4 regions of the Rhodoferax sp. LS1R11 genome follow, and region 1 is predicted to be linked to each of the others. Evidence: predicted binding sites of a transcription regulator. Region 1 holds the regulator's gene; each other region holds the start of a gene.
The links. The regulator sigma-54, encoded in region 1, starts transcription at its own class of promoters, with help from an activator protein. The targets are predictions, from matches to a motif close to TGGCANGNAANCTGCTTT.
Positions count from the first base shown of each region.

Region 2: the regulator sigma-54 is predicted to act here: its motif matches at 3,744-3,761, upstream of glnK (P-II family nitrogen regulator).
Region 3: the regulator sigma-54 is predicted to act here: its motif matches at 2,941-2,958, upstream of AC097N_RS10400 (ammonium transporter).
Region 4: the regulator sigma-54 is predicted to act here: its motif matches at 3,876-3,893, upstream of AC097N_RS10170 (PEP-CTERM sorting domain-containing protein).

Region 1 is NZ_JBWMAW010000002.1:95,614-101,344, forward strand. It holds gene AC097N_RS03175 (THUMP domain-containing class I SAM-dependent RNA methyltransferase) at 1-782, opposite strand, end outside; gene rpoN (RNA polymerase factor sigma-54) at 802-2,406, opposite strand; gene lptB (LPS export ABC transporter ATP-binding protein) at 2,527-3,324, opposite strand; gene lptA (lipopolysaccharide transport periplasmic protein LptA) at 3,321-3,935, opposite strand; gene AC097N_RS03195 (thiol:disulfide interchange protein DsbA/DsbL) at 4,114-4,761, opposite strand; gene AC097N_RS03200 (SPOR domain-containing protein) at 4,839-5,516, opposite strand; gene argS (arginine--tRNA ligase) at 5,538-5,731, opposite strand, start outside.
Region 2 is NZ_JBWMAW010000012.1:44,990-50,720, reverse strand. It holds gene AC097N_RS14670 (SMP-30/gluconolactonase/LRE family protein) at 1-428, opposite strand, end outside; gene AC097N_RS14665 (aldose 1-epimerase) at 425-1,291, opposite strand; gene AC097N_RS14660 (hypothetical protein) at 1,403-1,636, shown strand; gene AC097N_RS14655 (ammonium transporter) at 1,727-3,286, opposite strand; gene glnK (P-II family nitrogen regulator) at 3,319-3,657, opposite strand; gene AC097N_RS14645 (YifB family Mg chelatase-like AAA ATPase) at 4,081-5,625, shown strand; gene AC097N_RS14640 (hypothetical protein) at 5,599-5,731, opposite strand, start outside.
Region 3 is NZ_JBWMAW010000007.1:57,691-63,421, forward strand. It holds gene AC097N_RS10385 (type I restriction endonuclease) at 1-847, shown strand, start outside; gene metW (methionine biosynthesis protein MetW) at 940-1,521, opposite strand; gene metX (homoserine O-succinyltransferase MetX) at 1,518-2,708, opposite strand; gene AC097N_RS10400 (ammonium transporter) at 3,029-4,231, shown strand; gene AC097N_RS10405 (hypothetical protein) at 4,413-4,538, shown strand; gene AC097N_RS10410 (RNA recognition motif domain-containing protein) at 4,912-5,358, shown strand; gene AC097N_RS10415 (SDR family oxidoreductase) at 5,469-5,731, opposite strand, start outside.
Region 4 is NZ_JBWMAW010000007.1:10,661-16,391, reverse strand. It holds gene AC097N_RS10185 (NAD-dependent epimerase/dehydratase family protein) at 1-304, shown strand, start outside; gene AC097N_RS10180 (FAD-dependent oxidoreductase) at 595-2,211, shown strand; gene AC097N_RS10175 (hypothetical protein) at 2,186-2,737, opposite strand; gene AC097N_RS10170 (PEP-CTERM sorting domain-containing protein) at 2,809-3,834, opposite strand; gene AC097N_RS10165 (aspartate/glutamate racemase family protein) at 4,075-4,785, shown strand; gene AC097N_RS10160 (response regulator) at 4,859-5,731, shown strand, end outside.

The DNA of each region.
Region 1 (5,731 bases):
GGCTCGCGCACTACCTCGGCATCCGCCGCTTCCTGTTTCAGGCTCTCCCACTCCGCGCGGCGGAAGGGCAAATACTTTTCGAACGCAAACCGGCGACGGCTGCCCGCCGCGATGTTGCACGCGATCTGGGCCGCCTCAATCACCACGGTGCCGCTGCCGCAGCAGGGGTCGTACAAGGGCTGCAAATCTTCGTCGCCATCGGCCCAGCCACTGGCGGCAATCATGGCCGCGGCCAGGGTTTCCTTCAAGGGCGCATCCCCCTTGTCCTCGCGCCAGCCACGTTTGAACAGCGGCTCGCCCGAGGTGTCGATGTACAGCGAGCAGTGGTCGGTGGTGAGGTGGGTGTAAATACGCACGTCGGGCCACTGGGTGTTGACGTCCGGACGCACACCGCCCGCGGTCTCCCGAAACCGGTCGCACACCGCGTCCTTGATCTTGAGCGCCGCAAAGTTCAACGAGGTGAGCGGGCTGTGTTGCGCCGTTACCTCCACCTTGATGCTTTCCTTCGGCGTGAACCAGCGCTCCCACGCCACCTCGCTGGCGGCGCGGTACAGGTCCTGCTCGCCACGGTACTCGGTGTAGGACAGCAGCACCAGCACGCGCTGGGCCAGGCGGCTGTACAGATTGAGCAGCATGGCATGCGCCATGGAGGTGCGCACGGCCACGCCGCCGCGCTGCTTGGTCACGCAGCCTGGCGGCAAGCCGGTGATGCGCAGAATCTCGGGCGCCAGGTAGTCCTCGACGCCGGCGGCGCAGGGCAAAAATAATTGAAGTTGGTTCATGGTGTTCTGGATAAAGGCGCTACAGCGCCTTGCGCAAGGATGCGGGGGCAATCCGCAGACCTTCGCGGTATTTGGCCACCGTGCGGCGGGCGCAGTCGATGCCCTGCTCTTTGAGCATCTCGGAAATCTGGTTGTCGCTGAGCGGCTTGGTCACGCTTTCGGCGCTGATGAATTGCTTGATCAGGGCGCGCACTGCGGTGCTGGATGCGTTGCCGCCCGAGTCGGTGCCCAGGCCGGAGCCAAAGAAATACTTGAGCTCAAACGTGCCAAACGGCGTGGCCATGTACTTGGCCGTGGTCACCCGGCTGATGGTCGATTCGTGCAGGCCCAGCTCGTCGGCAATCTCGCGCAGCACCAAGGGGCGCATGGCCAGTTCACCATGGGTGAAGAAGCTCTTTTGACGCTCCACAATGGCGTTGCTGACCCGCAAAATCGTGTCAAAGCGCTGCTGGATGTTCTTGATGAACCAGCGCGCCTCCTGCAGCCGCTGCTGCAGCGCCGCAAAGTTGGACGACTCGCTACCGCCGCCCTTGTGCTGCTTGAGCGCGTTGGCGTAGATGTCATGCACCCGCAGGCGGGGCATCACCTCGGCATTGAGCCGCACCTGGAATTTGGCCTGAGCGCCCTTGCCGACCTTGACCACCAGCACATCGGGCACCACGATGTTGCGTTCCACATTCACAAACCGCCGGCCCGGCTTGGGCTCCAGGCGGGCGATGAGCGCAATGGCTTCGCGCACGGCGGCATCGGTGACCGCGCACACCTGAACGAGTCGCTTCACGTCGCGTCGCGCCAGCAGGTCCATCGGCTGGGCACAGATGCGCAAGGCCACCTTCAGGACCGACTGCAACTGTCGGGAGGCCGGGTCCGTCACCGCCCTGGCCAGCAAGGCCTTCAGTTGCAAGGTCAGGCACTCGGCCAGATGGCGCGCCCCGACCCCCGCGGGCTCCAGGCTTTGCAGCAGCGACAGCGCCACCGTGAAATGGTGCACCAGTTGTTCGACCTGCTCGGCATCGCCGTCCCCGGCCAGGCCCTGGGCCAGCGAGATGAGTGTGTCCTCCAGGTAGCCGTCGTCGTTCAGGGACTCGATCAAAAATCGCAGGGCGGCGCGGTCTTCCTCACTCAAACGCAAGGCCAGCGCCTGGCGGTGCAAATGACTTTGCAGCGACTCCTGGGTGCGCGCCATCTCGGTCACATCGGCGTCTTCGTTGCCGTTGAGGTTGTTGGTGCTGGGCTTGGCATCGCCACCCCACTCGCTGTCGTCGGGTGACAGGGAGGCGCTGCCATCGCCTTCCCAACTTTGGCCGTCGTCGGCGGACAGCGGCGTGACTTCAGTATCATTTTCGCCTGTAGCCCTCGTCTCTACTGCGTAGTCAGCTACAGTATTGGTAGCAGCTTCGGCATTGAGATCGTCATTGCGCACGGGCGTATCGGCCTGCGCCAGACCAAACTCCTCGCGCACCGGCTGGTCTGCGCCCAGCTCCAGAAACGGGTTGTCGTCCAGCATCTGGTCGACTTCCTGGCTCAGCTCCAGCGTGGAGAGTTGCAACAGGCGGATCGACTGCTGCAACTGCGGCGTGAGCGCCAGGTGCTGCGAAACACGGAGGGAAAGACCTTGCTTCATGTGCTCACCGCAGTGTCGGGCGCGTGAGTAAAGGCCGCCGCGCCGGGCCGCCCCAAGCAAGGCCAGCCCCCCTCGGGGGGCAGTGCAGTACACGCAGTGACAAACGTGGGGGCCATATATCTACATTTTGAAGTGTTCACCCAGATAGACCCGACGCACGTTGGCGTCGTTGACGATCTCGGAAGGTGTGCCCTCAGCGAGCACGGTGCCGTCGCTGATGATGTAGGCGTGATCACAAATGCCCAGGGTTTCGCGCACGTTGTGGTCGGTGATCAGCACGCCCAGACCCCGGGCTTTCAAAAAACTGATGATGCGCTGGATCTCGATCACGGCAATCGGGTCAATCCCGGCAAACGGTTCGTCCAGCAGAATGAACCGGGGCTGGGTAGCCAGCGCGCGGGCAATTTCAACCCGGCGCCGCTCGCCACCGGACAGCGCCAGGGCGGGCGTTTCCCGCAGGTGGTCCACGCGCAACTCCTGCAGCAGCTCGGTCAGACGTTTCTCGATCTCGGCTTTGCCCAGGGGTTTGCCGGCCTCGTCGCGCTGCAGCTCCAGCACGGCGCGCACGTTGTCTTCCACATTGAGCTTGCGAAAAATGGAGGCTTCCTGCGGCAGGTAACTCAGCCCCAGGCGGGCCCGCCGGTGAATGGGCATGTGCTCGATGGACTGGCCATCAATGGTGATGTCACCCGAGGTGGCGCGCACCAGGCCCACAATCATGTAGAACGACGTGGTTTTGCCCGCACCGTTGGGACCCAGCAGGCCCACCACCTCGCCTTTTCGAACCGTCAGCGACACGTCCTTGACGGCCTTGCGGCTGCCATAGAACTTCTGCAGGTGGCTGGCCACAAGCCGGCTTTCGCCGTTGAGGCCATCGGCCCGAGACGAGGCCTCGGCCACAGAGACGTCGTTCGTCACTTTTTCGGCTCCTCCGGCGTCGGGCTGGCGCGCAGCACCGGCGAAGGGCTTGCGCCGTTGGCCGCAGCAGGGTCCGACTTGGGTGTCAGCATGACACGCACGCGCCCGGCTGGCGTGCCCGGACTGGCCTTGGCCACTGAGCCATCAATCGTGAAAACGTCTGTGCTATTGTTGTAGAAAATAACGGCGCCGGTCATTTCGTCGTTCAGTTTGGTGCCCTGAAAGCGGCGCAGCTGCGCTTTTTTGATGAACTTGACGGTGTCGGCCCGGCTGTCGTACTCGATGGTCTCGCCTTCGCCTTCGATGTACTCATCCAGGCCTTCACGTTTTTGCCGGAAGTAGGCCAGCTTGCCGGGCTCCGAAGTCACCAGCCCGAACTGGTAACCCTCGGCGTCCTGGCGAACCTCAATTTTGGTACCCCGAATCACGATGCTGCCCTTGGTCAAGACCACGCCGCCGGTGAAGACACTGGTCTTCTTGGCGTCGTCGTAACGCAAGGTATCAGCTTCCACATTCATGGGCTTGTTGCGGTCCGCTTTGTCGGCGTGCGCGATTCCCCCCGAAAGGGCCAGCGCCGCGATCAAAAGCAGAGAGGAAAGTGATGATTTCATAAAGGCACGAATCTTGCATTAATACGTTGCCTTTGGATTGTAACGACGGTAAGCGTTGACTCAAGCCTGTTACGTCACAAATGCCTGAATCTGCTTGACAGACACGAGCTGTCGCTTAGCCGCAACGGCGTCCCGGCTGAACGCCCTGCCACCCGGGCCAGTTCAGCGAATGAGGTGATCACCGGCCCGTGCGAATGCCTGCCATCAGGTGCTCAGCTACTTTCAGTGCGCGCTCCATGCTCTTGGCCAACGAGCCATCGGTGTAAAAACGCCCGCCAATGCCCAGGGCGGGAACGCCTTCCACCTTGTAGGCGTTTTGCAACTGGGTGCCGCGAGACGCTTTGGTGGAGACGGAGAAGGAATTGAAGTGCTCCAGGAACTTGGCCTTGTCCACGCCCTGCTTGGCCACCCAGTCTCCGATGGGGCCGACCTTGTCCAGGCTTTGTTTTTCCACATGAATCGCGGCAAACACCTTGCTGTGAAGCTTGTCGATCAGGCCCATGGCCTCCAGGGCATAAAACAGGCGCTGCTGCGGCACGAAGTCGTCACGGAACGCGACCGGCACCCGGCGCACCATGACGTCTTTGGGTACGCGCTTGCTCCAGGCGTCAAAAGTGGGCTCGAAGGCGTTGCAATGGGGGCAGCTGTACCAAAAGAATTCAACAACCTCGATGATCCCGGCCTTGGCTTCGACGGCAGCGGGCTTCTCCACCACCAGATAATCCGTACCTGCCTCAGGCGGCTTCGCTTGCGCCTGGGCAGCCAACGGAACCAGTGCAGCCCCTGCAGCCGCACTGCAAGCCAGAGAAAATTCACGACGTTTCATCTTCAAATACTCCAAACAAAAAGATATCGGATCAGGATGGCGACGATAAGTTCGGTACTTCGCACCGTTCAGGGGGATTAACGCTGTACCCGGACCAACGCGGTGTCCATCCCGGCGGCGTCCAGTTTTTCCTTGGTTCGTTCGGCTTCGTCCTTTTTGTCAAAAGGCCCGACCCGCACCCGAAACACGGCCCGCCCGGCCTGTTCACGCTCGGTCACCCGGGCTTCTATGCCACTGAGAGACAATTTTGCACGCTGGCTTTCTGCGTCTTCGGGGGTGCGAAATGCGCCCGCCTGCACGAAGTAGGTGAATGGTTCAGCGGTCGCGCCAGAGGACTTGGCCTTGGCGAGATCGCCCAAGGGGTCCACGCTGCTGGCCGACTTCACGTCAGCTTTCGTTTTCGGAGCTGTCGTGGGGGCAGCGTCTGAGGCCGCCGTAAAAGCCGGTTTGGCCTTGACCACAGCCACAGGAGGCGCAACCACCGCCGCTCCGTCGGCTGGCGCCGTCTCAGTCACCGGAGCCGGAGCGGGTGTGATGGGCTTGGCCGGGTTCTTGCCATACAAAGGGGTGTTGGGGTCCCAGTCTTTGTTCTTTTTGCTCTCGGCCACATCCATATCGGCCGTACGGCTTTGCCATTTGCTGACAAACGGGACCGGGACTTTGGTGACATAGACCGCCACGGCCAACGCCGCAGCCAAACCGACCACAACCCCAACAATGAACCCCAGGATGGTTCCACCACGTTGCTGTTTCATTCGCTGTCTCTCTCTCTTTGTTTACATCTTTTGCGGGGCACTCACACCCAGCACGGCCAAACCATTGTGCAACACCTGCGCCGTCGCGGCGACGAGCGCCAGACGGGCCAGCTTGACGGCTTCATCATCGACCAGAATGCGCTCGGCATCGTAGTAGCTGTGGTAGCAAGCAGCGAGTTCGCGCAGGTAGAAAGTGACATCGTGCGGCGCAAAGT
Region 2 (5,731 bases), on a different contig from region 1:
AGCACCGGGGTGCCGGTGCGGCAGTCCAGCGCATACAGGGCGGCGTTGCGGGCCACCTTGGTCTCGTCGATGGTGCCGATCCAGAAGCGCCCCAGCGCATCACACTTGCCGTCGTTGGCGCGCATGTGGGCGGGGTTGTAATCCAGGGTGATGAGGTGCTCCAGCGCGCCGCCCCAGGTTCGGGCCCGGTACACACCGCTGCGCAAGGCCATGACCAGACCGCCGCTGGCGGCAGGCGCCATGCAGCCGGGCTCGGACGGCAGGTCCCAGGTGTCGACCGTGCCGGTGCCGACCTCGGTGCGCAGGATCTGCTTGCCGGGAATATCGACCCAGTACAGCCTCTGCTCTTGCGGGTGCCAAAACGGCGATTCGCCCAATTCGCAGAGCTGGGTGGTGACGGCTTGCCAGTTGGCGGGTTGCAAACTCATGTGACTCTTTCTACGTGAATACTCATTTCGGCGGACATGGATTCGCCCGGCTGCAGCACGCGCACGCCCAGCGACTCGGCGCTGGCGCCGGTGCTGGCCATCAGGTTGAGGGCGTTGTTGACGTGGCTCACCGGCTCAATGGCCACAAAGTCGCGCGTGTCGTTGGTGAACACCACGAGGCGGCGCAGGCTGGAGGTGAGGCGGGTGTGCAAGGCCTCGTCGCGCAGGTGCACCACGCCAGACCAGCCATCAAAGCAGTGGTCCACATCCAGCGCGGCGCAGTCCATGTCCAACCCCTGCGCGGCGGAGCGGTGGGTGGGCAGTTTTTCGGGGCTCATCTCCCAGCGCCCGGTGGCTTCAAACGCAATATGGCTGTGCGGGCGTTTGACAAAATAAGGGTGCCAGCCCAGGCCCACGGGCGCCGCCACGGTCGACTGGTTGGTGATGCTCAGGGTCAGCTCCAGCGCGTTGGCGCTCAGGCGAAAGGCCTGTGAGGTGTCAAAGGCAAACGGCCACGCTTCATCGGGTTTGTGCTCATAAGACAACAAGGCAAACTGGGCGCTGGCCTCCAGCACCGTCCAGGGCCGCTGCCAGCCAACGCCGTGGATGGCATGGGGTTCTTCGGCGTTGTTATGCACCAGGGGGTGACCGGTGCCCGCCCATTGCAGCGTGGCGTGGCCCACCCGGTTGGAAAAAGGCACCAGCGGATAACTGCCGGACTGGCGCACGGTGGTCAGCAGCGGGGCGGGCGTGGAGCGCAGCACGGGCGTGTCGCCCAGCCAAAGGCCAGCGATGCAGCCGCCCAGCGCGGGGGCAATTTCACAGCGGAACGTGTCGCTTGAGAGTTCAATGGCGGATGTCATGGTGAGGGGGTCTCCTGAGCCTTATTGTGCATGGACGCCACACGTCGCCACCGGCAAGTTAAGCTCGCCGCCACGCCCGCCAGATGGCGGGCAAGTCCAAGGTGAAACGCATTGAATAAATTGACGCTGAGCAAAGTAAATGAACTCGTGTACCAGGTCTTGACCGACCAGGGCGAGCACGTGGGCAACCTCAAGCGCATCGGCGCGGTATGGAAGTTCAAGGCGGTGGGTTATGAGCCCAACGGCGACGTCATTCCCGGTGGCGGTCCGCTGACGGAGCGACACAACGCGGTGTTTGTTGCGCCGGATGAGGATGTGGTCAGTGCGGCGCTGAGGGTGAGTTGAGCCGCCCATAAAAAAACCCACCGCAGCCAGTCGCTGGGGTGGGTTCCTGGCACTGCTGCGAACCTGGTGGTCCGCAGCCTGCGTCTTCAATTAACGGTTGTAAGCCGTCTCGCCGTGTGACGAGATGTCCAGGCCTTCGCGTTCTTCTTCTTCGCTGACACGCAGACCAATGGTCAGGTCAACCAGCTTGAAGGCCACAAAGGACACCACACCAGACCAGACAATGGTGGTCAGCACAGCTTTGGCCTGAATCCACACTTGGGCTGCGATGGAGTAGTCAGCCGAGGTCACCATCGTGGCTGTTACCCAGTCAGCCACGTAGCCAGGGCCACCCAATGCGGGCGAGTTGAACACACCGGTCAGCAGGGCGCCGACGATACCGCCGATGCCGTGCACGCCGAAGACGTCCAGGGAGTCGTCAGCACCGAGCATCTTCTTCAGGCCGTTCACACCCCACAGGCAGGCAAAGCTGGCCACTGTGCCGATGATCAAGGCACCACCGATGCCGACGTTGCCGCAGGCTGGTGTGATCGCAACCAGACCCGCCACCGCACCGGATGCTGCACCCAGCATGGAGGCTTTGCCGCGCATCAGCGCTTCACCGAGGCACCAGGCCAACACGGCAGCCGCTGTGGCGCCAAAGGTGTTGATGAAGGCCAGAGCGGCGAAACCGTTGGCTTCCAGAGCGGAACCGGCGTTGAAGCCGAACCAGCCCACCCACAGCAGGGACGCGCCCACCATGGTCAAGGTCAGGCTGTGAGGGGCCATCGATTCCTTGCCGTAACCAATACGCTTGCCCACCATGAAGGCGCCGACCAGACCGGCCACAGCCGCGTTGATGTGCACCACGGTGCCGCCTGCAAAGTCAAGTGCGCCGGACTGCCAGACATAACCGGCCTTGGCGTTCATGGCGTCAACCACTTCTTTGGTGCCGTAGGCGTCAGGTCCCATCCAGAACCACACCATGTGAGCGATCGGTGCGTAGCTGAACGTGAACCACAGGGCCGAGAACATCAGCACTGCCGAGAACTTCATGCGTTCGGCAAAAGCGCCGACGATCAGTGCGCAGGTGATACCGGCGAACGTGGCCTGGAAGGCGGCAAACACGATCTCAGGAATGTAGACACCCTTGCTGAACGTGGCGGCGTTGGCAAACGTGCCCGCGGCGTTGTCCCAGATGCCCTTCATGAACAAGCGGTCAAAACCACCGATGAAGGCGTTGCCCTCGGTGAACGCCAGGCTGTAACCGTAGATGAACCACAGGACCACGATGAGCGAGAAGGTCACCATGACTTGCATCAGCACCGACAGCATGTTCTTGGAGCGGACCAGGCCGCCGTAAAACAAGGCCAGGCCGGGCACGGTCATCAGAATCACCAGCAGCGTGGAAACCATCATCCAGGCGGTGTCGCCCTTGTTGGGAACAGGTGCTGGTGCCGGGGCGGCTTCGGCCGCAGGGGCTGCAGCCACGGCGGCGGCGGGGGCCGCAGGAGCGACTGCATCAGCAGGTTTTGCTTCTGCCGGTGCGGCCGCAGGGACTGCTGCTTCAGAGGCCGCAACCGCAGCGGGTGCCGCGGTCTGGGCGAGGGTGGCTGTGCCGCCAACCAGGAGACTCAAACCCAGGGCGAGGGAGGCTAGTAGTTTTTTCATTTTGATGTTCTCGTGTCAGGTGGGCGAGGGCCTTACAGCGCTTCCTTGCCGGTCTCACCGGTGCGAATGCGTACGACTTGTTCGAGGTTGTAGACAAAAATCTTGCCATCACCAATCTTGCCGGTGCGGGCTGCACCTTCAATGGCTTCAATGACGCGGTCCACCAGCTCATCGGCAATGGCGGCTTCGATCTTGACCTTGGGCAGGAAATCGACCACGTACTCTGCACCGCGGTACAGCTCGGTGTGGCCTTTTTGACGGCCGAAGCCTTTGACTTCAGTGACGGTGATGCCCTGCACGCCGATGGCAGAGAGCGCTTCACGCACCTCGTCCAGCTTGAAGGGTTTAATGATGGCGGTTACAAGTTTCATGGGTTCTCCTCAGCATGGAAATGATCAGTTGCACACAGCGTTACGAGCTTCATCAGCTTCTCCAACAATTTCGTGAACGGGAGTGACAAGCATGGTTCATGCCAGTGCATCTTTGATGATTTTGCCCTGACACCGAATGATTGATTAGGGGGCTTGATGTCCGCTTACCCCAGCTAATGCGTCGATTGCACCAACTGGGTGCAGTATGAGGCTGCGGTTTATTTGGTGCGCACTCTTTTGGCGTGAGAGGGGTGCATGGCCGAGTTTGGTGCAGAAGGTGGCCTCTGCCGGCAGGCACCTCGCCCATTTGCTGCGTCGCAGCCTTTCGGCTAATATGCATGTATAAATAAACAGTGTTTGCTGGCGACGTCTGCTCAGTTTTTGAGAGAAGCCTTGGTTTGCACCCTTTGGAGAGGAATCCACATGAGTTTGTCTTTGGTGCAAAGCCGTGCCCTGCTGGGGCTGGAGGCCGCGGCCGTCACGGTGGAGGTACATTTGGCCAATGGCCTGCCGAGCTTCACGCTGGTGGGTCTCGCAGACGTGGAAGTCAAGGAAGCCCGTGAGCGGGTTCGCTCGGCCATTCAAAACTCGGGGCTGGAATTTCCCTCCAACAAACGCATCACGGTCAACCTGGCGCCAGCCGACCTGCCCAAAGACTCCGGGCGGTTTGACTTGCCCATCGCTTTGGGCATTCTGGCGGCCAGCGGCCAGATTGATGCCCATAAGCTGGCAGGCCATGAGTTTGCCGGCGAGTTGTCCCTGTCAGGCGAGTTACGCCCCGTGCGTGGTGCGCTGGCCATGAGCCTGGCGCTGCACGCGGGAGGTGTCGTCACCCAGCTGGTACTGCCACCTGAAAGCGCTGAAGAAGCCGCCCTGGTGCCGGACGCCATCGTCTACAGGGCCCGCCATTTGCTGGATGTGGTGCAGCATTTCCTGCCTGATTCGTCTGACGCCCCCCCTGCCGAGCCGTCCACCGGCTGGTCCCGGGTCACGGCCACCCTGCAGGCCCATGCGGCTCAGTACCTGGACCTGGCGGATGTCAAAGGTCAGCTGGGTGCGAAACGGGCGCTGGAGATTGCGGCGGCGGGCGGGCATAGCCTGCTGCTCATGGGGCCGCCCGGGTCTGGCAAGTCCATGCTGGCGCAGCGGTTTGCAGGCCTGCTGCCCGCCATGACCACCGACGAAGCCCTGCAAAGCGCCGCCGTGGCCAGCCTGGGCGGGCGCTTTTCGCTGGACCGCTGGGCGCAGAGGCCGACGTGTTCGCCGCACCATACGGCCAGCGCCGTGGCCCTGGTCGGTGGTGGCTCTCCGCCGCGACCCGGGGAAATCTCACTGGCGCACCACGGGGTCCTGTTTCTGGATGAGATGCCAGAGTTCCCCAGGGCGGCGCTTGAGGCCTTGCGTGAGCCCCTGGAGACGGGTTCCATCACCATCTCACGGGCTGCCCGCCGGGCGGAGTTTCCAGCACGGTTCCAGTTGATTGGGGCCATGAATCCTTGTCCCTGTGGTTATCTGGGCTCGGCCCAGAAGGCCTGCCGTTGCACGCCCGACCAGGTGGCGCGGTATCAGGGCAAGCTCAGTGGCCCCTTGATCGACCGCATCGACCTGCATGTGGAAGTGCCCGCCGTGGTGTCGTCCGATTTGCTGCTGGCCCAGGCGGGGGAGTCCACCGCGTCCATTCGGGAGCGCTGCACAGCGGCGCGTGCACGGGCCGTTGCACGCCAGGGCAAATCCAACCAGGCTTTGCAGGGGCAGGAGATCGATGTGCACTTGCTGCTCGATGATGCAGCCGTCAAGTTCCTGAATATTGCGGCCGCCCGTCTGGGCTGGTCGGCACGCAGCACCCACCGGGCTCTGAAGGTCGCCCGTACCATTGCTGATCTGGCTGGGGCACCGACCACCCAGGTCGCCCACTTGGCGGAAGCCATGCAGTACCGGCGCTCAGTTGCCCAGACTGTTGGGGCGTGATTTTTGGGCTGAGGGCAACTGGCCCTCAAACAGGCGGCTGATGGTGGCCAGGCGGACACCGGCTGTGCGCTCACCCAGCAAACCCGAGAGCAAGGTCATCAAATCG
Region 3 (5,731 bases), on a different contig from region 1:
AGGGGCGGATTTGAACATCAATCATGCTGGCCAATTATTTCGATATTTTCACGTCACCGCAGCACGTTTTGGCGTCCTGACAAACGGACTCACTTACAGATTTTTCACTGATATTGAGCAGCCTAACAAAATGGATGAAAAACCATTTTTTGAGTTCAGCATTCTTGACTTCAAAGAGCGCGACGTTGAGGAGTTAAAGAAATTCGCAAAAGTTGCTTTCGATCTCGACACTATTCTCACCACTGCCAATGATCTGAAATACATGCGTGCGATTCAGAATCGCCTGGCTGAGTGGATGACAAATCCGTCTGAGGATTTTGTTAGGTTGGTTTCGTCTGAATTGCTAGGAAGCAAACGCTTCACACCTGCAGTCAAAGATCAGTTCACCCCGATCACCAAACGGGCTTTTGAGCAACTGATTGGTGAGCGAATCAATGAACGACTGAAGGTTGCAATGTCGCCAGAATCAGTTCCTATGGTTGAGTCATCACTCATCGTGACGCCCGTAACCAATTCCTCCGAACCACAAATTGCAACATCCGCAGAGGAAATTGAAGGTTTTTACGCTGTACGGGCCATTCTTCGAGGGCTAGTTGGCGCGAAGCGAATCGTAATGCGCGATGCCCAAAGTTATTGCGCCATTCTTCTTGACGACAACAATCGGAAGCCACTTTGCCGACTGCGGTTCAACAATACGCAGAAGCTCCGTATTGGACTATTCAATGAAAAGAAGGAAGAGGTACTGATGACACTTGAAAGTGTTGATGACATCTTTAACTACGCCGATCAATTGAAAGCAACGCTCTCTTTGCATAACTCAGATCAAGTGGTGACTGCGAAGGAATAGGACTACGGGTGCCGATGGCACCACGCCGAGGTGCCGTTCACATTTGCATGTGAAGTTGATTTCTTTGGCGGCATTCGATGCGGCCTATTTCTTCAGCGCGACAAGGTATAGACCGACGTCCCAGCCAGCAAATTCGGCGCAAAACGCACGGTGCGGCCGTCTTGCAGGCCGAAGCTGTCCATCACCTTCAGGCCGCTGCGTTCAGCCAGCACGCCCAGGTCGGCGTGGGTGCCCACCCGGATGTTGGGCGTGTCGTACCACTGGTAGGGCAGGCGGCGGGTCACGGGCATGCGCCCGCTCAGCACACTGAGGCGGTTGGGCCAGTGCGCAAAGTTGGGGAAGGCCACGATGCCCACCCGCCCCACACGCACGGTCTCGCGCAGCATGACCTCGGCGTTGCGCAGGTGCTGCAGGGTGTCGAGTTGCAGCACCACGTCAAACGAGGCGTCGCCAAACATGGCCAGGCCTTCGTCCAGGTTGAGCTGGATGACGTTGACGCCGCGCTTGACGCAGGCCAGCACATTGGCATCGTCGATCTCGACCCCGTAGCCGGTGCAGCCACGCGTTTGCTGCAAGTGCGCCAGCATGGCGCCGTCACCACAGCCGAGGTCAAGCACCCGCGCGCCCTGGGGCACCAGCTGGGCAATGGCGTGTTTGGTGGCGATGTCGGTCATTGGGCAACTCCCACTTCTTGGGCCACGCTATCAAAATAAGAGCTGATCACGCTGGTGTAGCGGGCGTCATCGAGCAAAAAGGCATCATGCCCGTGGGGCGCATCGATCTCGGCATAACTGACGTCGCGCCGGTTGTCGAGCAGGGCCTTGACGATCTCGCGGCTGCGTTTGGGTGAAAACCGCCAGTCGGTGGTGAAGCTCACCAGCAAGAACTTGGCGCTGGCGCGCGCCAGCGCATGGCTCAGGTCGCCGCCGTAGGTGCGGGCCGGGTCAAAGTAGTCCAGCGCCCGGGTGATCAGCAGGTAGGTGTTGGCGTCAAAGTACTCGGCAAACTTGTCGCCCTGGTAGCGCAGGTAACTCTCGATCTGGAACTCGGCCTCCAGCGTGCTGTAGAGATAGGCCCCCACGCTGTCCGCTTCGCGTGATGCGCGGCCCGGCGCGGCGGCGGCCTCTTGGCGCACCGCCGAGCGCAGCTGGCGCCCAAATTTCTCGTTCATCACGTCGTCGCTGAGGTAGGTGATGTGGCCAATCATGCGGGCGATGCGCAGGCCGCGTTTGGGCACAGTGCCGTGCTCGTAAAAATGGCCGCCATGAAAATCCGGGTCGGTCACGATGGCGCGGCGCGCGACTTCGTTGAACGCGATGTTCTCGGCCGTCAGGTTGGGCGCGCTGGCAATCACCACGGCGTGGCGCACGCGGTCGGGGTATTGCAGCGCCCAGCTCAGGGCCTGCATGCCACCGAGCGAGCCGCCCATCACGGCGGCCAGCGTCTGGATACCCAAGACGTCCAGTAAGCGGGCCTGGGCGTTGACCCAGTCTTCGACCGTGACCACCGGAAAATCAACGCCGTAGACCCGCCCGGTGTCGGGGTTCAGATGCATGGGGCCGGTGGAGCCAAAGCAGGAGCCCAGGTTGTTGACGCCAATGACAAAAAACTTCGTTGTGTCCAGCGGCTTGCCCGGGCCAATCATGTTGTGCCACCAGCCCTCGGACTTGTCCTGGCCCGCATACACGCCCGCCACATGGTGCGAGGCATTGAGCGCGTGGCAGACCAGCACCGCATTGGAGCGGTCGGCATTGAGGGTGCCGTAGGTCTCAAAACTCAGCGAATAGTCGCGTAGCTGCGCACCGCTTTGCAAGGGCAAGGCGGCCTCGAAGTGCATGGACTGTGGTGTAGCAATCAACATAAAAAAACCCGGCTGCGCTGAATGCGGAGCCGGGTGCCTGGTAGGGGTAGCGGTGGCCGTATTTAGCTGAATTTCGAAGCTCATCGGCTTCGGCGCCCGCAATCGTGGATCAAATCGGCGCTGGAGATAAGTATAAATCCAAGTGCGCGGGTCACGTCTCGCGGCCGGGACCGACCTGCTTTGAGCAGCCCATGCACCGTTCTGCACAACTATGAACTTGCAAAGCTCAATTTGGCTCGATTTTTGCTTTATTTTGGTGCGTTTTCATTTGCATACAAATAAACGCACCAATACAACTCAATTAATCCAAAGAGGTTCTCATGGAAGCACTAAAACAGGGCGCAGACACCCTGTTCATCCTTCTCGGCGCAGTCATGGTGCTGGCCATGCACGCTGGTTTTGCATTTCTGGAGCTCGGCACCGTGCGCCGCAAGAACCAGGTCAATGCGCTGGTCAAGATTCTGGTGGACTTTTCGGTCTCCACGGTGGTGTACTTCATCGTCGGTTACGGCGTGGCCTATGGCACCAGCTTCTTTGTCGGCGCCGAGGTGCTGGCGGCCAAAAACGGCTATGAGCTGGTCAAGTTCTTCTTTTTGCTGACCTTCGCGGCCGCCATTCCCGCCATCATTTCGGGCGGCATTGCCGAGCGCGCCAAGTTCTGGCCGCAGCTGATTGCCACAGCGGTGATCGTGGGTTTTGTGTACCCCTTCTTCGAGGGCATCGTATGGAACCAGCACTGGGGTGTGCAGGCCTGGATCAAGGGCCTGACCGGTGAAGAGTTTCATGACTTTGCCGGCAGCGTGGTGGTGCATGCCCTGGGCGGCTGGATTGCGCTGCCCGCCGTCATGCTGTTGGGCGCCCGCGCCAACCGTTACCGCAAGGACGGCGGTATCTCGGCCCATCCGCCCTCGAGCATCCCGTTTCTGGCGCTGGGGGCCTGGGTGCTGACCGTGGGCTGGTTCGGCTTCAACGTGATGAGCGCACAAACGCTGGACAAAATCTCCGGCCTGGTGGCCGTGAACTCGCTGATGGCGATGGTGGGCGGCACGCTGGCCGCGCTGGTAGTTGGCAAAAACGACCCCGGCTTTGTGCACAACGGCCCGCTGGCCGGGCTGGTGGCCGTGTGCGCGGGCTCTGACCTGATGCACCCCATGGGCGCCTTGGTGGTGGGCGCGGTGGCTGGCGGCATCTTTGTCTTCATGTTCACGCTCACGCAAAACAAATGGAAGATTGATGACGTGCTGGGCGTGTGGCCCTTGCATGGCCTGTGCGGCACCTGGGGCGGTATTGCTGCCGGTATTTTCGGTACCAAGGCCATGGGCGGTCTGGGCGGTGTCAGTTTGGGCGCGCAGTTCATCGGCACGGCCATGGGCGTGGCCTGGGCGCTGGCGGGTGGGCTGGTCGTTTACGGCCTGCTCAAAGCAACCCTGGGTTTGCGGCTGAGCCAGGAAGAGGAATACGACGGAGCCGACCTGTCCATCCACAAGATCAGTGCCTCGCCCGAGCGCGAAGCCAACTGGTGACTTAATGCTACTGAATTAATAGCTACTACTGCACAGTGAACGGGGGCTACAGCCCGATTAGCCTTAAAAATCAGGCCAAGCGCCCGCCCAGGCCCAACATCAGCAGCACGGACAAGGCCTCACGCAAGCGTGGCCGCAACTGGGCGCCAGGCGCAAATGCAGGTCGGCAGGGTCGTGCGCCATGAGCAGCGCGAAACTACGGGGGTCCGCGGCCCGGTTGGCCGCACTGGCGCACCTGTGCAGCCGCCCACTCGGCAGTCGCGACATCGGCAAGGTAGGGCTCGTTGGTTCATTTGAAGACGCCTAAGGATTGAAAATTCAATACAACCAGCTGGAACGATGTTGACGTGCGACGCTCAAGCAAACTGGTTGTAGCTTGGTCAGTGCGTTATCGTCTTTCTCACACCCGACGTCGGATTTTTGTGCGATTCAGAGTGCTCCACACCGCGCTCTCTTCGGAAAACACCTCTTCGGCAAAACCGCTTAGCACCAAATCCTGTCTTTCTTCAAAATAATTGGAGAAATTTAAAACTTGACGCATAATGCAGTCGTATTGTCGAAATATCGGCGGTATTAGTTTGCGGTGTTTAGTCAGTTTCGCGTCTGCTTTAAGTCTTCATTGGTTTGTTGTAGCGGTTTTAGACTCCATCGCGTTTTGAGTTATTTTGAGGAGTCCTTTCATGGGCAACAAACTTTACGTAGGCAACCTGCCTTATTCTTTCCGTGACGAAGACCTGCAACAAGCATTTGCAGCACACGGAACTGTCACCAGCGCCAAAGTCATGATGGAACGTGACACCGGCCGCTCCAAAGGCTTCGGCTTTGTGGAAATGGGCAGCGATGCTGAGGCACAAGCTGCTATCAACGGCATGAACGGTCAACAGTACGGTGGCCGCGGTCTCGTGGTGAACGAAGCCCGTCCAATGGAAGCACGTCCTCCCCGCACTGGCGGCGGCGGCTTCGGTGGTGGTGCTGGCGGTGGCGGCGGTGGCGGCGGTTACGGCGGCGGCGGCGCTGGCGGCGGCCGTAGCGGTGGCGGCGGTTACGGCGGCGGCGCTGGCGGCGGCGGCGGTCGTTCCGGCGGCGGCGGTGGCGGTGGTTACGGCGGTGGCCGTAGCAGCTACTAAGCACTCGACTGGCCTTGCGCCAACCGAAATTAAGGGCCCTTGCGGCCCTTTTTTCATGCCCAAAAACTTCAACTTCTCTTCTGGTTCACCTGTTTGACGGCGCGCTGCTTTCAGCCCCCCGTGTTGCGGGGCTTTCGCGGCCGACCCGCAAAGGCTTTGTCGAACACCACGTTGGGCAATAGGCGCAGCAGCTTGGCCACCACACCCATCTGCCATGGAATCACGAGATAACTCACACCCGCCTCAATCGCTTTGAAGGCCTTGTTGGCAAAGTCCTGCGGTTGCATCAAAAACGGCATCGAATACGCATTTTTTTGTGTCAACGGCGTGTCGATATACCCTGGACAAAGCGTCACCACACGGATGCCACTGC
Region 4 (5,731 bases), on a different contig from region 1:
CGGTCTGTCGCTGTTGTTCACGCGTGTGACGCTGGGCGCGGATGGGCGCCTGGCCGACGCGCACCACATCATTGGCTCGCTGGTGCTGGCCGTGGTCTCCATCGCCGCGGCCGATGTCGCCCGGCCCGCGCGGGCGCTCAACGCGCTGTTGGGTGTGGGCTTGATGAGCGTGCCATTCCTGTTCGATGGCGACAGCGTGACAGCCGCCGTCACCATCGGTATGGGGCTCGCGCTGGTGTTGCTCAGCATTCGCCGCGGACCGATTCAAGAGCGCTACGGCAACTGGAATCGCTGGTTGGTCTAGCCCGCATAGGTCCCGCCCCCCAACAATTGCGAAGCTGGCGTGGATTTGTGTGTCACCGCGAGGGCCACGCGCTGCGACGTGCCTGTCAACAAAATTCGGACGAGCCGGTTCGTCCGGAACATCGCTAACCTGGATTTCGGTGGCTGTGACAGTCGATATGCCCGTTTTCACGGCACAATAAACTGGTGAAACACGTCAACAGAAAGCACCATGCGTCCGAGCACAAGAGAACTACAAGCCCTGCGCGCCATGCCACGCAGGGGCTTTAGGGCCGCCTGATTCAGGGACGCATGTACACGTCTTGCGGCATTCAGCGCCGCCACTTTCTGGCTGCCTCCGCCCTGCCCCTGATCGGCTGCGCCCAACCTGACGCCATCACCGGCGGCTTCACCGGCATCAACCATGAGCGGGGTCATTGGTTGCGGGAGCAAAAAACCTGGCCCGCACCAAGCACCACGCACAAGACGGACGTGCTGATTGCTGGGGGTGGCGTGGCGGGGCTGGCCGCGGCGCGGGCCTTGCGCCTCAACGGCAACCAGGACTTCGCCCTGCTGGAACTGGAAGACACGGTGGGCGGCAACAGCCGGGGCGGCGCGGTCAAGGGCATCGCCTGTCCGCTGGGCGCGCACTACCTGCCGGTGCCGGGCGACGATGCGCCCGAGGTGCAGGACCTGCTCGAAGAATTGGGCTTGCGCCGCCGTGTGGCGGGCCGCTGGGAATACGACGAACGCCACCTGTGCCACAGCCCGCAGGAGCGCCTGTTTTTCAACGGTGCCTGGCAAGACGGCTTGTTGCCGGTGCAGGGGGTGGGCCGCGAGACGCTGGTGCAATACCAGAAGTTTGCCGCGTTGGTGGCGCTGGCCCAGCAGCAGGCGCGCTGGGCTATTCCAGTATCAAACAGGCCTCTAGCCACCGTGCAGCGTGCGCTTATAGCTATAACTTTCGTAGCGTATCTGGATCAACACCGCCTCACCGACCCGCACCTGCGCTGGTACCTGGACTACTGCTGCCGTGACGACTATGGCGCGGGCATGGCCACCGTGTCGGCGTGGGCGGGCATCCATTACTTTGCCAGTCGCCACGGTTTTCACGCGCCGGGCGTGGACGCTGCAGAGCGCGAGGGCGTGCTCACCTGGCCCGAGGGCAACGGCTGGCTCACCCAGCGCCTGGCCGCGCCCCTGCAGGAGCGCCTGCATACCGGGCGCGTGGTGCTGCGCGTTGCCACCCTCAAACACGGTGTCGAGGTGGACGCCTTCAACACCACCACCCAGGCGGTAGAGCGCTGGCAGGCCAGGCGCGCCATCGTGGCGCTGCCGGTGTTGGTAGCGGCCCGCGTGGTCGAGAACGCGCCCGACTGGTTGCGCCACACCGCCGCGCGCACTGGGTACGCGCCCTGGCTGGTGGCCAACCTCCACCTCAAGGCTCCGTTGCATGACCGCCCCGGCCCCGCGCCCGCGTGGGACAACGTGCTGTACGGCGCGCCCGGCCTGGGCTATGTGGACGCCATGCACCAGAGCCTGCAGCCGGTGCCCGGCGCCACGGTGCTCACCTACTACCGCGCCTTGGGCGATGTGCCGGGTGGCCCGGTGGCGGGACGGCGCCAGTTGCTGGAGAAGCCGTGGAGCGCGTGGCGCGACGACATCCTGGCCGAGTTGGCCGTGGCGCACCCCGATCTGGCCAGCAAAACGACCCACATCGACCTCACCCGCTACGGCCACGCCATGGCGGTGCCTGTGCCGAGAAATTTAGATGAAATAGGCCTGCAGCCCAGGTGGTACGTGCGCAAGCAGCTATCAAAAACAGAGCGTTCGGTGATCGCCCACGAGCGCCTCACCTTTGCCCACAGCGACTGGGCCGGCTACTCGGTGTTTGAAGAGGCCTTCACGATGGGGCATGGGGCGGCTTGAGCTTCACCCGTTGATCAGCGTCGTCCAGCAGGCGCTGAGCCATGATCTCCAACTCTCGCGGGCCATTGGCACCATAAGTAACGCATTTTTCATAGGAGGGCAGTGAGAAGCAGATGCTTGTGCTTGACGCATCCGTCATTTTCAGGAACTGTGTGCCAATCGTGCCATCGTCTTTGAGAACAACAGAATGGCCGACGCTGTAGTCTGTTGGCAACTCAAAAAAGCGGATGCGGTAGAGATCATTCAGCAAGGCCAGCAAGGCCTTGGGTTCATACCGAAACGCAAGGGTTTGGTTGTTGTGTTCCAGCGTGCCGCTGCCCGTACCGTTCAGTGTGAGGACGTGATTTTTCGTGGAAGCGGCGCGGCCAGGTGCTTGCGTGATACGCACTCGCACCTCATCGAGTCGGTACGTCCCGGGCGGGCCTGCCGTCCCCGCATTGCGTTCTGTCGCCATCGAACAACTCCCCGTCAGGCCCGACATGAAGATGAGCAGACTGGTGATCAGACACCTCATTTGGATCGGCATGGTTTGGATTCCGGTAGAAAGAAAAAAGGGACCCCGTTTCCGGGATCCCTCAGTCATGGTACGCCAACGTGTCAGGCGGCGTTGCGACGGCGACGGGCAATGGAGCCGATAAGCGCCAAGCCAGCCAGCAGCATGGCATAGGTTTCGGGTTCTGGCACGGCGGTGACCGTGTAGCCCAAGTCGCGCATCATGCCGACTTCGATGGCGCTGTAGTCACGTGGCCAAGGGCCGGTGGGGCCTTGGGCGGTCATCATGGTGCCGTAGATGGCGGGGTTTTGGTCGTCCGTGTGCGACACACTGCTGCCACCTTCCCAAGTCGTCGGAGTATAGAGACCGACCGCCTGGCCGCCGTTGGCCGCCATGGCAAAACTGCCGTTGAAGAACATGCCATTGGCCGGACTGGCCCCGCCGACACTGGCGGCATCCCAGACTGACTGATTCAGCGCAAAGGTTGTGGAATTGACCACTTGGTTACCATTCTTGTCGACCAGAAACTTGTCGTACGGGCTCCACTGGTTGGGCGCTAAAGCACTGCCGTTTTGCGCGATGGATGACGAGAAGCCAAGAGCGTGTGTGAACTCATGGAAGATCGTGCTGTAGAAATCATACTGAGTGGTTGGCGTCGCGCCTGCGCCCAGATTCCAGGGCTGACCGAAGTTCACGTTGACGCTACCGTCGGCAGCCGAGCCGTTCTCATCGACTCCGGTGAGCGCCTTGATCCTGACAACTTCTCCGACGGTGAAGCCTGCGACACCCGTCGTGAAACCGGCGCTACCAGCGGATGCCAGATTGTTACTAAGAGGCAGATTGGTGGCTGTGGCAGCCAGCACGATGGTGGCGGTGTTGCTGAAGTGGCTGCCGAACATGGTGGCAAACGCATTGGATGCGTCCGTCATGGCGGATTGACGAGCGACGCCCAGACCGCTGCCTTCCCAAAACCCGCCCACCGCGCCATCGTTGACGCCGTAGTCGAATGTGAAGTTAATGCTGGCCTGGGCAGCCGTGCCGAAGGCCAGGCAGCCGAGCAAAAGCCCGCTATTGACAACGGCACGTGCGATCTGCGTCATCCGGTTTTGTTCTTTGAACTGTGATTGCATGGTGGGGTCCCTGTGTGATTAAGAATTTTTCAGACCAAAAATATGCAATAACCATGCCTCTGAAAGAGACGTATGTAAATCAACGAGTTACATCTTGTTTCGAGGTGTGCCGTCAATTTGTGTAAAGAAATCCGACAGGGAATGCTCTAAATCAGTCTCATGTCATTTCCAGCAGCGGGGCTGGCCGTCACCAAAGACGGCTCGGGTATTCTCCTCACCATCACCTAACAGGGAGCGCATGTGAAGACTATTGGCCTTATCGGCGGCATGAGTTGGGAGTCCACCGTGCCTTACTACCGCCAGATCAACGAAACCGTCAAGGCGCATCTGGGTGGGCTGCACTCGGCCAAGCTCATCCTCTACAGCGTGGACTTTCATGAGGTGGAGCGCCTGCAGCACGCGGGTGACTGGGTTGCCGCGGGCGAGTTGCTGGCGCAGGCCGCGCGGTCCTTGCAGGCGGCGGGTGCCGACTTTCTCGTGCTGTGCACGAACACCATGCACAAGGTGGCCCCGGCCATCGAGGCCGCGGTGGGCATCCCCTTGTTCCACATTGCCGACCCCACCGCCGCTGCCATCCAGCAAGCGGGTTTTACGACCGTGGGTTTGCTGGGGACACGCTTCACCATGGAGCAGGACTTTTACCGCGAGCGTCTGCAGACCCGTCACGGGCTGCAAGTGCTGACCCCGGCGTCCGCAGACCGCGACCAGGTTCACCGCATCATTTACGAGGAGTTGTGTCTGGGGCAGATCGTGGCGGCATCGCGCGCGGTATATCAACGTGTCATGGCCGATCTGGTGACTCAGGGGGCGCAGGCCATCATCCTCGGGTGCACCGAGATATCACTGCTCGTCAGCCCGCAGGACGCCAGCGTGCCCCTGTTCGACACCACGGGCATTCATGCCCGCATGGCGGCAGAGTGGGCCCTGTCAGACGGTGGAATCCGGTCATGAAACACAGGCGTGATGCTGGAAAGCATCTGCATTTCAAGCGATAGACCCGACCCGGCAACTCTTAGAATTCCGCATGACCAATACGACAACAGGGCGCGGCCGCCGCCGGGCCTGGCATTTGCAACCGCAACAGGCCATCATGGCGCTGTCCGTGATCGTGGCGCTTTTGTTGAGCGGGCTGGTGGCCAGTGACCTGCGGCGTGAATATAACCACGAGATTGCCTCTGTTGGCGCGAACACGCAGAACCTGACCCAGGTCCTTGCCGAGCATGCGCGCCAGAGCATGCACCGGGTTGAGCTGGCCCTGCAGCAGGCGGCCACTGAACTGCAGAACACCAGCGCCACCGCCACGGCCGATCCCGCGGCCATGCGGCAGCGTTTGCTGGCCCTGCTTCCCAAGGACGGAATGATGCGCGGGTATTCGGTGATTGACCGCCAGGGAAACTTCGTTTTATCCACCGTGACTGAGGTCGTCAAAGGTCGGCCATCGTTTGCGGACCGCGACTATTTTTTGGCGCAGCAGGTGCCCAACGCGCAAGGACTGGTGTTTGGCGCATCGGTCAAAAGCCGCATCAACGGCGATTGGGTCTTTCCCGTGAGCTTGCGGTTGAGTTCCCCCGGTGGCGGGTTTCAGGGGGTGCTGGTGGGCACGCTCAATCCGGCGTATTTCCAGAGTTTTTATGACTCCATCGATGTCGGCGAGAACGGGTTTGTCACCTTGTTCAACCGCCAGGGCTGGATTTTGGCGCGGGCGCCCCTCAGCGAAAAACTGCTGGCCCATAGCTGGCTCCATGCCCCCATGTTCACGGAGCACCTGCCCACGGCCGATGCCAAAACGGTACGCCAGATCGTGGCGGCGGACGGTGTGGAGCGTGTTTACAGCTACCGGGCGCTCAAGGACTTTCCGGTGGTGGTGACCGTGGGCCAATCCCTGACCGACAGCCTA